One region of the Carnobacterium antarcticum genome, then DNA from elsewhere that is predicted to be linked to it. Evidence: predicted binding sites of a transcription regulator. Region 1 holds the regulator's gene; each other region holds the start of a gene.
The links. The regulator HrcA, encoded in region 1, represses chaperone genes, less so after heat shock. The targets are predictions, from matches to a motif close to TTAGCACTCNNNNNNNNNGAGTGCTAA.
Positions count from the first base shown of each region.

Region 2: clpP (ATP-dependent Clp endopeptidase proteolytic subunit ClpP) is a predicted target of HrcA. The motif match lies at 1,549-1,575, and genes of this name have one in related genera.
Region 3: groES (co-chaperone GroES) is a predicted target of HrcA. The motif match lies at 1,494-1,520, and genes of this name have one in related genera.

Region 1 covers NZ_CP010796.1:497,516-501,802, reverse strand. The annotation lists gene dnaK (molecular chaperone DnaK) at 1-1,426, opposite strand, end outside; gene grpE (nucleotide exchange factor GrpE) at 1,478-2,035, opposite strand; gene hrcA (heat-inducible transcriptional repressor HrcA) at 2,057-3,094, opposite strand; gene argH (argininosuccinate lyase) at 3,379-4,287, opposite strand, start outside.
Region 2 covers NZ_CP010796.1:2,254,503-2,258,789, forward strand. The annotation lists gene NY10_RS10655 (tRNA dihydrouridine synthase) at 429-1,415, shown strand; gene clpP (ATP-dependent Clp endopeptidase proteolytic subunit ClpP) at 1,650-2,246, shown strand; gene NY10_RS10665 (DsbA family protein) at 2,391-2,933, shown strand; gene NY10_RS10670 (sugar-binding transcriptional regulator) at 3,326-4,287, shown strand, end outside.
Region 3 covers NZ_CP010796.1:2,189,222-2,193,508, reverse strand. The annotation lists gene groL (chaperonin GroEL) at 1-1,097, opposite strand, end outside; gene groES (co-chaperone GroES) at 1,171-1,455, opposite strand; gene NY10_RS10355 (CPBP family intramembrane glutamic endopeptidase) at 1,805-2,458, shown strand; gene NY10_RS10350 (YdiK family protein) at 2,493-2,699, shown strand; gene NY10_RS10345 (redox-sensing transcriptional repressor Rex) at 2,713-3,375, opposite strand; gene NY10_RS10340 (ABC-F family ATP-binding cassette domain-containing protein) at 3,691-4,287, shown strand, end outside.

The sequences.
Region 1 (4,287 bases):
ATGAAGATTTGATTGTGATCGTTTGTTCTTTTTGTGTTCCTAAGTCTTTTGCACGTACGTTAACGATTCCGTTTTTATCAATATCAAACGATACTTCAATTTGCGGAATGCCACGAGGAGCTGCAGGAATATCTGTTAATTGGAAGCGGCCTAAAGTTTTGTTGTCCGCTGCCATTGGACGTTCACCTTGTAATACGTGTACATCTACAGCTGGTTGGTTGTCAGCAGCTGTTGAGAAGACTTGTGATTTACTTGTCGGAATAGTTGTATTGCGGTCGATCAACTTAGTAAATACGCCACCCATTGTTTCGATTCCTAATGATAATGGAGTTACGTCTAATAGGACGATGTCTTTTACATCACCAGTAAGAACTCCTGCTTGAATAGCAGCTCCCATCGCTACAACTTCATCTGGGTTTACTGATTTGTTTGGTTCTTTGCCAGTTTCTTTACGAACAGCTTCTACAACTGCTGGGATACGTGTAGATCCACCAACTAAGATAATTTCGTCTACTTCAGAAGCGGATAAACCAGCATCTTTCAAAGCTTGACGAACAGGTTTTTTAGTACGTTCAACTAAGTCATACGTTAACTCTTCAAATTTCGCGCGAGTTAAGTTGATTTCCAAGTGCAATGGTCCTGCTTCACCAGCAGTAATAAATGGTAAACTGATTTGAGTAGATGTTACACCAGATAAATCTTTTTTAGCTTTTTCTGCTGCATCTTTTAAACGTTGAACAGCCATTTTATCTTTAGATAAGTCAATGCCGTTTTCTTTTTTGAATTCTGCTACTAGGAATTCAATGATTTTTTCATCAAAATCATCTCCACCTAAATGATTGTCTCCAGCTGTAGAAAGAACATCAAAGACACCATCGCCTAATTCAAGAATAGAGACGTCAAATGTTCCGCCGCCAAGGTCAAATACTAAAACTTTTTCTTCTGTTTCTGTTTTGTCTAAACCATAAGCTAAAGCTGCAGCAGTTGGTTCGTTAATGATTCGTTCAACTTCTAGTCCAGCAATTTTACCTGCATCTTTTGTCGCTTGACGTTGTGCATCATTAAAGTAAGCTGGAACTGTAATAACAGCTTTGTCTACTTTTTCTCCTAAATAACTTTCAGCATATCCTTTTAGATATTGTAAAATCGTTGCTGAGATTTCTTGAGGCGTGTGTTTTTTGCCTTCAACATCAACTGTATATCCAGCTTCACCAATATGACGTTTAATTGAACTGATTGTGTGAGGGTTTGTTACTGCTTGACGTTTAGCAACTTCCCCAACTTGCATTTCACCATTTTTAAAAGCAACAACAGACGGTGTCGTACGGTTTCCTTCAGGATTCGCAATGATTTTTGCTTCTCCACCTTCTAAAACTGCTACTGCTGAGTTTGTTGTACCTAAGTCAATACCGATTATTTTACTCATAATTAATTACCTCTTTTACTTTTTTTTAGTTTATTTTTTAGAACTCTTGTTTTATTGAGCAACGATAACCATTGCCGGACGTAAAATACGTTCATTTAAAGAATAACCTTTTTGGAAAACATTTACAACTGTATCAGCTTCTTGTCCCTCTTCCACTGGCGTTGTTTGAATTGCCTGATGGAAATTAGGATCAAAAGGTTGATTCAATGGATCAATGACTTTGATTCCTTCGTTGTCCAAAGCAACTTTAAATGAATCCATCACCATTTCCAAACCTTTTTTCAAGTTTTTCCCTTGTTCATCAGTCACGTCAATGGCCAATGCACGTTCCAGGTTATCGATCACTGGCAATAATTCTGTTGCTAATGATTGAGAGCGATATTTTGCGGCATCTTCTTTTTCTTTTTGATTGCGTTTGCGCATATTCGCTAGCTCAGCTTGTAAACGCAAATAACGGTCTTCCATCTCGCTCAAAGCCGTTTTAGCTTCTGTTAATTCGTCCACTTGAACCTCTTCTTCAACCGCTTCTTCCGTTTGTGGTTGTTCGTTGTTCTCATTTGTTTCATCAACCACTTCTTCAGTTAGCGGATCTTTTTGATTCTCAGTCATAAATACATAGCTCCTTCTTGATTAGTCTTCCATCGAACGATAGTAATCTACTATTTTTTTTGAAAGCTCATTTCTAAATACATCCACTAAACTAATCATTTTTGAATAAGGCATGCTGGTCGGTCCTAATAGGGCAATCAAGCCCGTCCCATAACCCATGACATTGTAGCTTGCCGTTATCAAACTGAATTCGTCAAATAACTCGTCATCCAATTCTTGTCCGATTCGTACTTCAATTCCGCTATGGTAAGGCGTCAATAAATGAGCTAAATCATGCTGGTCTTCCATCAAAGAATAAATCGACTTAAATTTTTCTACATCTAGACCGATAGAATAATCAAGCATATTCATTCTGCCGCCTACGTGAATTTGATCACGTCCAGCTTGCAAAATAACATCATCAAGAATGGTTAGCATTCCTTCTGCTGATTTAGCATATTTGTTAATTAAAATAGGCATTTCAGTTTTCAGTTTTTGAAATACTTCCATTAATGTATGCCCAACTAATCGTTCATTAAAGATTTTCACCATTTTTTCCAAGTCGCTCGGTTGAATTGTTTTCGGCAAAGAGAATACTTGGTTTTCTACGTGGCCTTTATCTGTGACCAAAATGACCATCACCCGATGTTCATTTAAAGGAACCAATCGAAAACCTGTTAGCTTGCTGTCTTTTAATTCAGGTCCTAAAGAAATAGCGGTATAACTTGTCAATTGCGAAAGCACTTCAGCAGATTGTACAACGATTTCATCTAACTGATGAAAGGTATTGCTAAAAGATTGTTTGATTGTAACAATATCTTTTTTCTGAATTTCAGTTGGATGTACTAGATGATCTACATAAAACCGATACCCTTTGATAGAAGGGATACGTCCAGATGAAGAATGTGTCTTTTCAATAAAACCTAACTCTTCTAACCTAACCATTTCATTACGAATAGTTGCAGAGCTGAACTTCATTCCTGCTTCATTCATCAATGTTTTAGAACCAATTGGATTTCCATAGCTTGTATAGAGAAGAATGATGGATTTCAGTATTAGAACTTGTCTTTCTGTTAACATGTTGCATCACCTCTTTTTTAGCACTTGGGACTAAAGAGTGCTAACACAAGTATTAATTTACCAAATATATGCTAACTTGTCAACGATAATCCTCTACTTTTTGTTTAAATTTATTTTTTAAACAAAACTTACGGCAAGTGGCTTCTATTGAGCAAAATCAGCTCAAAAAGAAACCGCATAGAATACGATCACACCTTCATTCTAAGCGGCTTCTTTTTATTTTTCACCAGATAATAAAATCCTGTTTTTAAATCAACTGCTAATCGATTCACGAAAAAAGCCGATCATACTTTTTCCATATCCACTAATGTTTTATTTGCACTCGCTAGTTCTTTTTTTACTTGTTCAAAGCCTGTCCCACCCAAAGAGTTGCGTCGTTCTACAGCAGTTTTTGAATCTAGTACAGTGTAAACATCTTCTTCGATTAATTCAGAAACTGCTTGGTAATCAGATAAGGAAATATCTTGCAGATAAATCCCTTTTTTGATGCCTTCCAGTACAAGCTTTCCTACGATCTCATGTGCTTTTCTAAAGGGAATCCCTTTGCTTGCTAGGTAATCTGCTAATTCTGTCGCATTTGAATAATCCTTAGTCGTAGCTGAATACATCGTTGCTTCGTTAACTTTCATCGTCTCAAGCATCCCAGAAAATACCGTTAGACAATCTTTAACCGTTTTAACTGTGTCAAACATACCCTCTTTATCTTCTTGCAGATCTTTGTTGTACGCTAAGGGCAAACCTTTCATTGTTGTCAATAGACCTAATAGGTTTCCATAAACACGTCCAGTTTTTCCGCGAATCAATTCGGCCATATCTGGATTTTTCTTTTGAGGCATAATCGAGCTGCCTGTTGAAAAAGCATCAGTCAATGTTACAAACTGGTATTCGTGACTAGTCCATAAAATGATTTCTTCACAAAAACGTGATAGGTGCATCATCAAAAGACTGCTGTTGCTCAAAAATTCTAAAATAAAATCCCGATCACTAACGGCGTCTATGCTGTTCGTATAACTTTCTTTGAAACCGAGCAACGTTTTTGTGTATTCTCGATCGATGGGAAATGTTGTTCCAGCTAAAGCAGCAGCACCCAATGGCGATAGGTCGATTCTTTTCAAACTATCTTGATTACGTTCAAAATCACGTTTAAACATATTGTAATAAGCCAATAGATGGTGAGCAAAAGAAATGGGCTG
Region 2 (4,287 bases), 850 kb from region 1:
AATAAACAGGCACCGTTCAGACCCGGATTTCGTAAAAACACTTACGATTTTCGGATCTTTTTTATTAAGTTCTATCATAGTGGTCTTGGTAAGTGAAAAGATTGCCTCTTATAGACTAGCACTATCTTATTATCGTCTTTAAAGAGGAGGGCACGTTGTTAGATAGGAAGGTTCTCTCTGACAACCCATTTTTTGCTTAAGAGTTGTCAACACGATTTGACCAAGCATTTTTTATTAAGACAAGTCTTGAAAGAAGCGGAAATAAAAGGTAGAGCAACTAGATAAATCGAAGTGGACTGATTTCACAAATAGAGGTATAATTCCAGATGTTGAAAAATTACCATTGAGATGTTAAACAGTTTATGCAGTTTTAATTTGGGATGAAGGTATGACCTGGTATCCCGTTACGGAAGGATCGGTTATTGAAGATGAAAGAGAATTTTTGGCAAGATTTGCCGCGGCCGTTTTTTATATTGGCACCAATGGAAGATGTGACGGATGTTGTGTTTCGGCATGTAGTGAGTGAAGCTGGCAGACCGGATGTGTTTTTTACAGAGTTTACAAATACCGTTAGCTATTGTCATCCCGAAGGACGTAATAGTGTTCGTGGACGGTTAACGTTTACGGAAGATGAACAGCCCATGGTCGCTCATATATGGGGAGATGAAGCCGAATATTTCCGGAAAATGAGTATCGGTATGGCCGAAGAAGGTTTCAGCGGAATCGATATCAATATGGGTTGTCCAGTACCCAATGTAGCAGGAAAAGGGAAAGGCAGCGGCCTTATCCGCCGTTCCCAAGTTGCTGCAGATTTAATCCAAGCAGCAAAAGCAGGAGGATTGCCGGTAAGTGTCAAGACTCGGCTTGGATATATAAACATCGATGAATGGCGCGATTGGCTGACACATGTTTTGGAACAAGATATTGCCAATCTTTCTATCCATTTGCGCACACGAAAAGAAATGAGTAAAGGGAATGCTCATTGGGAACTGATTTCAGAGATCAAAAAATTGCGTGACGAGATTGCACCGCAGACCCTTTTGACGATTAATGGAGACATTCCAGATCGTGAAACAGGTTTGAAACTAGTTGAGGAATATGGTGTGGATGGAGTTATGATCGGAAGAGGTGTTTTTCACAACCCTTATGCATTTGAAAAAGAGCCGAAAGAACATAGCAGCAAAGAATTGCTGGACTTATTCAGATTGCATTTGGATCTTTTTGATCATTATTCTGCTAAGGAAGAAGAACCACGTTCGTTTAGACCTCTTCGTCGCTTTTTTAAGATATATGTGCGCGGTATTCGCGGAGCGAGTGATTTAAGAGTGCAGTTAATGGAAACAGAAACAACAAATGAAGCGCGGGCCTTACTAGATGCTTTTGAAGAAAAAAATAAGGATATTGTAGGGAAATAGCAGAAAATTCTCCAGTCGTTTAAAGCACTCAACCGAAAATGGACTATTGGAATTAAAGTCCTCAAGGGACATTCTTGTGACGATTAGATGAAAAATCTAATCGTTTTTTTTTTTTTAAAAATGAAACAAACTATTTGACCTTTGTTGACCAAAGGGGTAAACTATAACATAGTAAGATTTAAAAAGTTTATGTTACAATAAAAAAGAAGTAAAGATTTGAGGAGGAAACAACATATGAATTTAGTACCTACAGTAATTGAACAATCCCCAAGAGGCGAACGTGCTTATGATATTTATTCTCGTTTATTGAAAGACCGCATCATTATGCTGAGTGGCCAAATCGATGATAATGTAGCAAACTCTGTTATCGCTCAATTATTATTCTTGGATGCTCAAGATTCTGAAAAAGATATTTTTATTTACGTTAACTCACCAGGTGGAAGCGTAACAGCAGGACTAGCGATTTTTGACACCATGAACTTCATTAAAGCAGATGTTCAAACCATTGCAATGGGAATGGCTGCTTCAATGGGAAGTTTCTTGTTGACTGCTGGTGCAAAAGGCAAACGGTTTGCTTTGCCAAATGCTGAAATTATGATTCACCAACCTCTTGGAGGAGCACAAGGACAAGCGACTGAAATCGAAATCGCTGCTCGTCATATTTTAAAAACGCGTGAACGCCTAAACAAAATTTTATCTGAACGCACCGGACAACCAATTGAAGTGATTGAACGCGATACGGATCGTGATAACTTCATGTCTGCAGAAGATGCAAAAGCGTATGGTTTGATCGATGAAATTATGGAAAATAGCGCAGAATTAAAACAATAAAAATGAAAGCCGGAAGCCTTAGGGCTTTTGGCTTTTTTTATTAGATGAAAAATGATAGAACCAAAAAAAGAGCAAACAGGAAAATAACATTTCATGGGTTTTACATGTATACTATTGGTTACAAATGGTAAGGGGGAAGTTTTGATGGATATCAGCAATATCATAGCAAGCGAAGTGGGCACCACTTATGGATTTAAAATTGGAAATCCTGATGCACCAGTAAAAGTTATTGAATTTATTAATTTACGTTGTCCATTCTGTAAAAAATGGTATGAAGATTCAAAAGATGTTCTAGCATATTATGTAGCAGCTGGAAAAGTCCAACGGATCATTAAGCACTTTGATAAAGAAAAACCAAGCTTGGCAAAAGGAAACGTTGTTCATCATTATTTGGATTATTCGAATCCAGAGAAAGCTTTGGAAGAAATGGATTATTTCTATGACAAGCAAGATGAATGGGGCGATCTAGAAGAATTAAAAGAAGTTGCCGCATATGTAGAAGAGAAACGGGGATTGACACATCAACCCAATACAGAAGAAATCAACGGCATCATTGAAGAAGCTGGCCGGGCTAATGTTGTGCTTGTTCCTTCTGTTTTTATCGGAGAAGCTATTTTTGATGAACACATCACATCAGATGAATTGACTGATTTAATTGAAACAGCTTTAAACGAAACAACCAAATAAAAAGTAAAAAATAATAATCAGAAAAGAAACTGGCTATGTATTTTTTGTTCAGAAATAGGAACGAACAGCGGAAGTAAAAGATAAACTTTCGCTGTTTTCAGCTTTTAAGAGCTAAATTAACTCTAAAAAGACAAAAAAACGTCATATATAGAAAGAATCGGATGTTTCATAAGGATTTAACCTTTATAGTTGAAAGTTAGATTGTGAAATGGTAAAATAGAGGATGTAAGAGATGAATGCAGGATGTTTTTACATGCTGTTAAGGATAACAAGAATAAAACATACAGTTAACTGAATGTCTTGTTTTGCTTAGATCTCTTGTTTTTTTAGGTAGTAAGGGTCGCTAAACGACTTACGTGGTCGTTAAACGTCCAGCTAGGAAGAGGTTGCTCATGCAAGATGTATTGTCTATTATCGAAAAAGTAGCACCGGATATCATGGACACGCTGAGAGAACGATATCAAATTTTACGCAACATTTATTTAGCAGGTCCAGTGGGCCGCAGAGTGTTGGCCGGTAAATTGAATATTACTGAGCGTGTATTGAGAACGGAAGTAGATGCTTTAAAAAAGCAAAACTTGATTCAAACATCCAAGCTGGGTATGCAGCTAACCGCGAACGGTGAATTAGTATACCGGGAACTGGACCAAATGATGGGGCAACTATTAGGGATGCGAGAAAAAGAAAATCAATTAGCTATTTATTTTCAAATAGAACATTGCATCATCGTCTCAGGAGACGTAGATGAGCAAGCCAAGGTTCAAGAAGAACTAGGACGAGCAACAATGGATTCATTGAAATTCTTGCTACCTGAAGGGGACAACATCATAGCAGTCATGGGCGGTACAACTATGGCTGAAGTTGCTAACCATATGAATGAGAGTCTTTCTTATCATCGCGAACTAATATTTGTGCCAGCCAGAGGCGGTCTGGGCGAATCGGTCAACATTCAAGCGAATGCTGTCAGCGCCCAAATGGCTAAAAAAGCGGGAGGCGCAAATCGTGTTCTTTATGTACCGGAACAGGTGAGCGAAGAAACATACAAACCGCTATTGCAAGAACCAGAGATCAAAAAAACATTGGATCTGGTCGAACGTGCTAATTGTGTGCTTTATGGTATCGGAGATGCCATGCACATGGCAGAACGCAGAGGAATGAGCCAAGAAGCTCTAGCTCTGATTAAAGAAAAAGCAGCAGTTGGTGAAGCTTTTGGAGAGTTCTACAACCAAGCGGGAGAAGTAGTTTATAAAATTCCTCGTATTGGCATGCAGTCAAAAGATCTTTCGCACGTTTCAAGTGTGATCGCGATTGCCGGTGGACGATCTAAGGCCAACGCAATTGAAGCTTATATGAA
Region 3 (4,287 bases), 910 kb from region 1:
CGCTCTTGCAATTTTTCGCGGTCAAATTCAGAAGTTGTTTCAGCAGCTTGTGATTTCAACAACGCTACACGTTGCATGATGTTATCTGAAGAACCAGCACCTTCAACGATAGTCGTCGACTCTTTTGTCACAACTACTTTAGCTGCATGTCCTAATTCAGCAATACTTGTATCTTTTAATTCTAAGCCTAAATCTTCTGTAATCACTGTTCCGCCAGTCAAAATAGCGATATCTTCCAACATTGCTTTACGGCGATCTCCAAACCCAGGAGCTTTAACGGCTACAACATTGAATGTTCCGCGTAATTTATTTAAAACTAAAGTTGGCAGTGCTTCTCCGTCAACATCATCTGCAATAATCAATAATGGGCGACCTTGTTGCAATATTTGTTCTAATAAAGGCAAAACATCTTGGATATTCGAAATCTTTTTGTCTGTGATCAATAGATACGGGTTTTCTAGAACGGCTTCCATCTTATCGTTATCTGTTACCATGTATTGTGATAAGTAACCACGATCAAATTGCATTCCTTCGACAACATCTAATTCTGTTTCAATTCCTTTAGATTCTTCAATCGTAATGACTCCGTCGTTGCCAACTTTTTCCATTGCATCTGCAACCAAGTGACCTGTTTCTTCATCGCCTGATGAAATAGCAGCAATTTGTGCAATCGATTCTTTTGTTTCGATTTTTTTAGAAATATTCAATAATTCTTCAACGGCTACTTTAGTTGCCAATTCGATTCCGCGGCGAATACCGACCGGGTTAGCTCCAGCAGTTACGTTTTTTAATCCTTCACGAACGATGGCTTGTGTTAAAACAGTAGCTGTTGTAGTACCGTCACCAGCAATATCATTGGTTTTTGAAGCTACTTCAACAACTAGTTTAGCTCCCATATTTTCAAAATGATCTTCTAATTCGATTTCTTTGGCGATCGTTACACCATCATTGGTGATCAAAGGAGAACCGAAAGATTTTTCTAAAACAACGTTTCTTCCTTTGGGTCCTAATGTAACTTTGACTGTATCTGCTAAAATATCCACTCCGCGTAACATTGCTGCACGGGCGTCTTCTGAAAATTTAATATCTTTTGCCATTTTTACTTCACCTCATCGATAGATTTGTGTTGCTTCGTTAACTTTTATTTTTATTCGTTTATTTGTTTAGTTGTTATTCAACAATTGCAACGATATCTTGTTCTCTTAATACAAGATATTCTTTGCCTTCATATTTGACTTCTGTCCCAGTATACTTTTCAAACAATACCGTATCGCCAACTTTGACAGACAATTCAACTTTTGAACCGTTTTCCAGTATGCGACCTTCGCCGACTGCAATGATCGATCCAGTTTGGGGTTTTTCTTGCGCTGAACCTGGTAAAACAATCCCGCTGACAGTCTTCTCTTCTTCTTTGGCGACTTCAATAATGACACGCTCTCCTAATGGTTTTAACACGTAAATCCCTCCATCTTTCTTATCTGATTCATCTCTATTTAGCACTCTTTAATACCGAGTGCTAAACCACTCTTTTATCATAATCAAATTCGCTTTCAATTGCAAGTCTTTTGACGAAAATAAGAACCGAAAAAACTGTTTTTTTGATTCTTATCCTTCGCTTGTACAGCTTAAAAGGATACAAAAGTTTAAACATTGCTGAACATCTTATGTTATACTGAAAAATGAAACTTATTTCATTATAATAAGATTATGCTTCATTTTTCTTTGCATAATGAAGCTTTTGGTTCAACGAGAAATTAAATAAAGAAGTACCATTACTTCTAAAAAAGAAGGTTCGTAAACACATATGAAAAAAGCACTAAGTCACACCGCTATTGTTATGACGCTGGTTTACATTCTGGCACAGTTTTTACCGGTTTTGATCATTGTCTTAGCTCCTCAAAGTTACCAAACAGAAGCTTTGATTTATGGTAATATTTTTTCTTTTACTGCAGGCGCCTTCGTTATGCTTCTGCTTAACCGAAAATCGAATATCCGGAACAGCATTACATTGAGTCCTTCAGCACCACGGTCTACCGTTATTCTTTGGGGAATACTGGGTATTTTTATGGCCTTAGCTGCTCAATATGCGGCTACCTTGATTGAAATTTTTTTACTAGGCTTACCCATGGGCTCAGAAAACACACAACAAATTTTATTGTCCATCGACAAATACCCTTTATACCTGATCATTGTTTCTATTATGGCACCGATTATGGAAGAATTTGTTTTCCGAAAAGTTATTTTTGGGTTCTTCTATGATATCACAGGTGGAGTTGGAGCAGCGGTCATTAGCTCACTACTGTTTGCTTTCATGCATTTTGACAGTCACATTCTGCTTTATTCAACGATCGGTTTTGTGTTCTCTTATCTGTACGTAAAAACTAAAAACATCGCCACTCCGATTATCGCACATGTACTGATGAATACAGTAGTGGTTTTACTCAACTTATTCTTATAAGGCTTGTTAATAGAGAAAGGAATTTTTTTACTATATGAATAATAAAAATTTTATCATGCAAATTGTTTTTAATTACTTGATGGCTGTTCTTTTTGTTTGGTTTACCATCAACTCCGTATCCTCAGATGGTTGGGGTATTTTCCCAATTTTGTTTGTTATCTTCGCAACCAATGATTTTATCCGAGGGTCTAAAATTCTTGAAATTTATTTGAAGATAAAAAAAGGCGGCAAACCTAAATAAGGTTGCCGCTTTTTTATTCTTCGTCTTTCTTGTCTTTATCTTTATCCGTATTGTAATGATCTAAGAAATAAATCAACGTTTGCAATTCATTTGTTAAGTCAACATTTTGAACACGTATACTCTTTGGTACAGAAATCCGGATAGGCGTAAAGTTCATGATACCTTTAACTCCTGCTTCTGCTAAATCATTTGTGGTTTCTTGGGCTACTTCCGTAGGTACCGTTAAAATGACCACTTCGATTTGCTGTAAGCGAAGTTGTTCAACCATTTCGCTCATCGGATAAACAGGTACTCCGCTTAGGATAGTTCCAACGATTTCTTTATTGATATCAAAGGCAGCGCTGATCCGCATATTATTGCTTTGGTGAAAATTGTAATTCAATAAAGCATGGCCTAAATTCCCTACACCAATTAAAGCTACGTTAGTCAAACGATCTTGTTTCAATGTTTTGCTGAAAAAATTCATCAAGTCTTCAACATCATAACCATAACCTCTTTTTCCTAAAGCTCCAAAATAAGAAAAGTCACGGCGTATAGTAGCACTATCAACTTTTACTGCTGCACTTAATTCAGTCGAAGAAACACGTTCTTTGCCTGCATCATGCAAAAAACGCAAATAACGGTAATAAATCGGCAATCTTTTTGCCGTTGCTTTTGGTACTTTTAAATTGGACATTTCTTTTCCTCCACTTTATTATTTTCAGTCAGTTAATTAATCAAATACTTTTTCACAATTATTCCGATTTAAACGAAACTTCACAAGCGTTTTTTTGTTTCAACTAAGCAATTATAGCATAGTTTTATGATATTACTAGTATTTAGGACGTTATTTTTCCAAAAAAAATGATAGAGGCACTTTTCTGCTTGTGAACATTCACAAACTTCGCTTGTGAATCAAGGGTTTCTGACCCAAAAAAATCTGTTCGAATAATATCAGAATGTTTCGTTCTATGCTAAACTATAAAAGAGAACTATGAAATGAGGAAATGACATGATTTTACTACAAGTCCAACATGTAGCTCGTTATTTTGGAGCAGATGTGTTGTTTGAAAATATTTACTTAGAAATCCAAGAAAATGCACGTGTTGCTTTAGTGGGTCGAAACGGTGCCGGAAAATCGACCTTATTAAAAATGATTGCAGAAATTGAACAACCTGATGCTGGACGGATCGTTAAGAGTAAAAATATTACGATTGGTTATTTAGCACAGAATACCGGCTTGCAATCCGAGAAAACCATTTGGGATGAAATGCTGGTCGTTTTCGAACCTGTGATCCAAATCGAGAAAAATATGCGTGCCATTGAAGTTCAATTGGGCGACCCAGGACTGTTAGCCGATAAAGAGGCTTATCAAAAAACCTTAGAACGCTACGATCAATTGCAACACGACTTTCGAGCAGCTAACGGATTCGGTTACGAAGCCGAGATCCGTTCTGTTTTGCATGGCTTCCGTTTTTACGAAGAAGACTATCAAAAAAAGATCCATCAATTATCAGGTGGCCAAAAAACACGTTTAGCGCTAGCTAAACTGTTATTAGAAAAAAGAGATTTATTGATTTTGGATGAGCCGACTAATCACCTGGATATC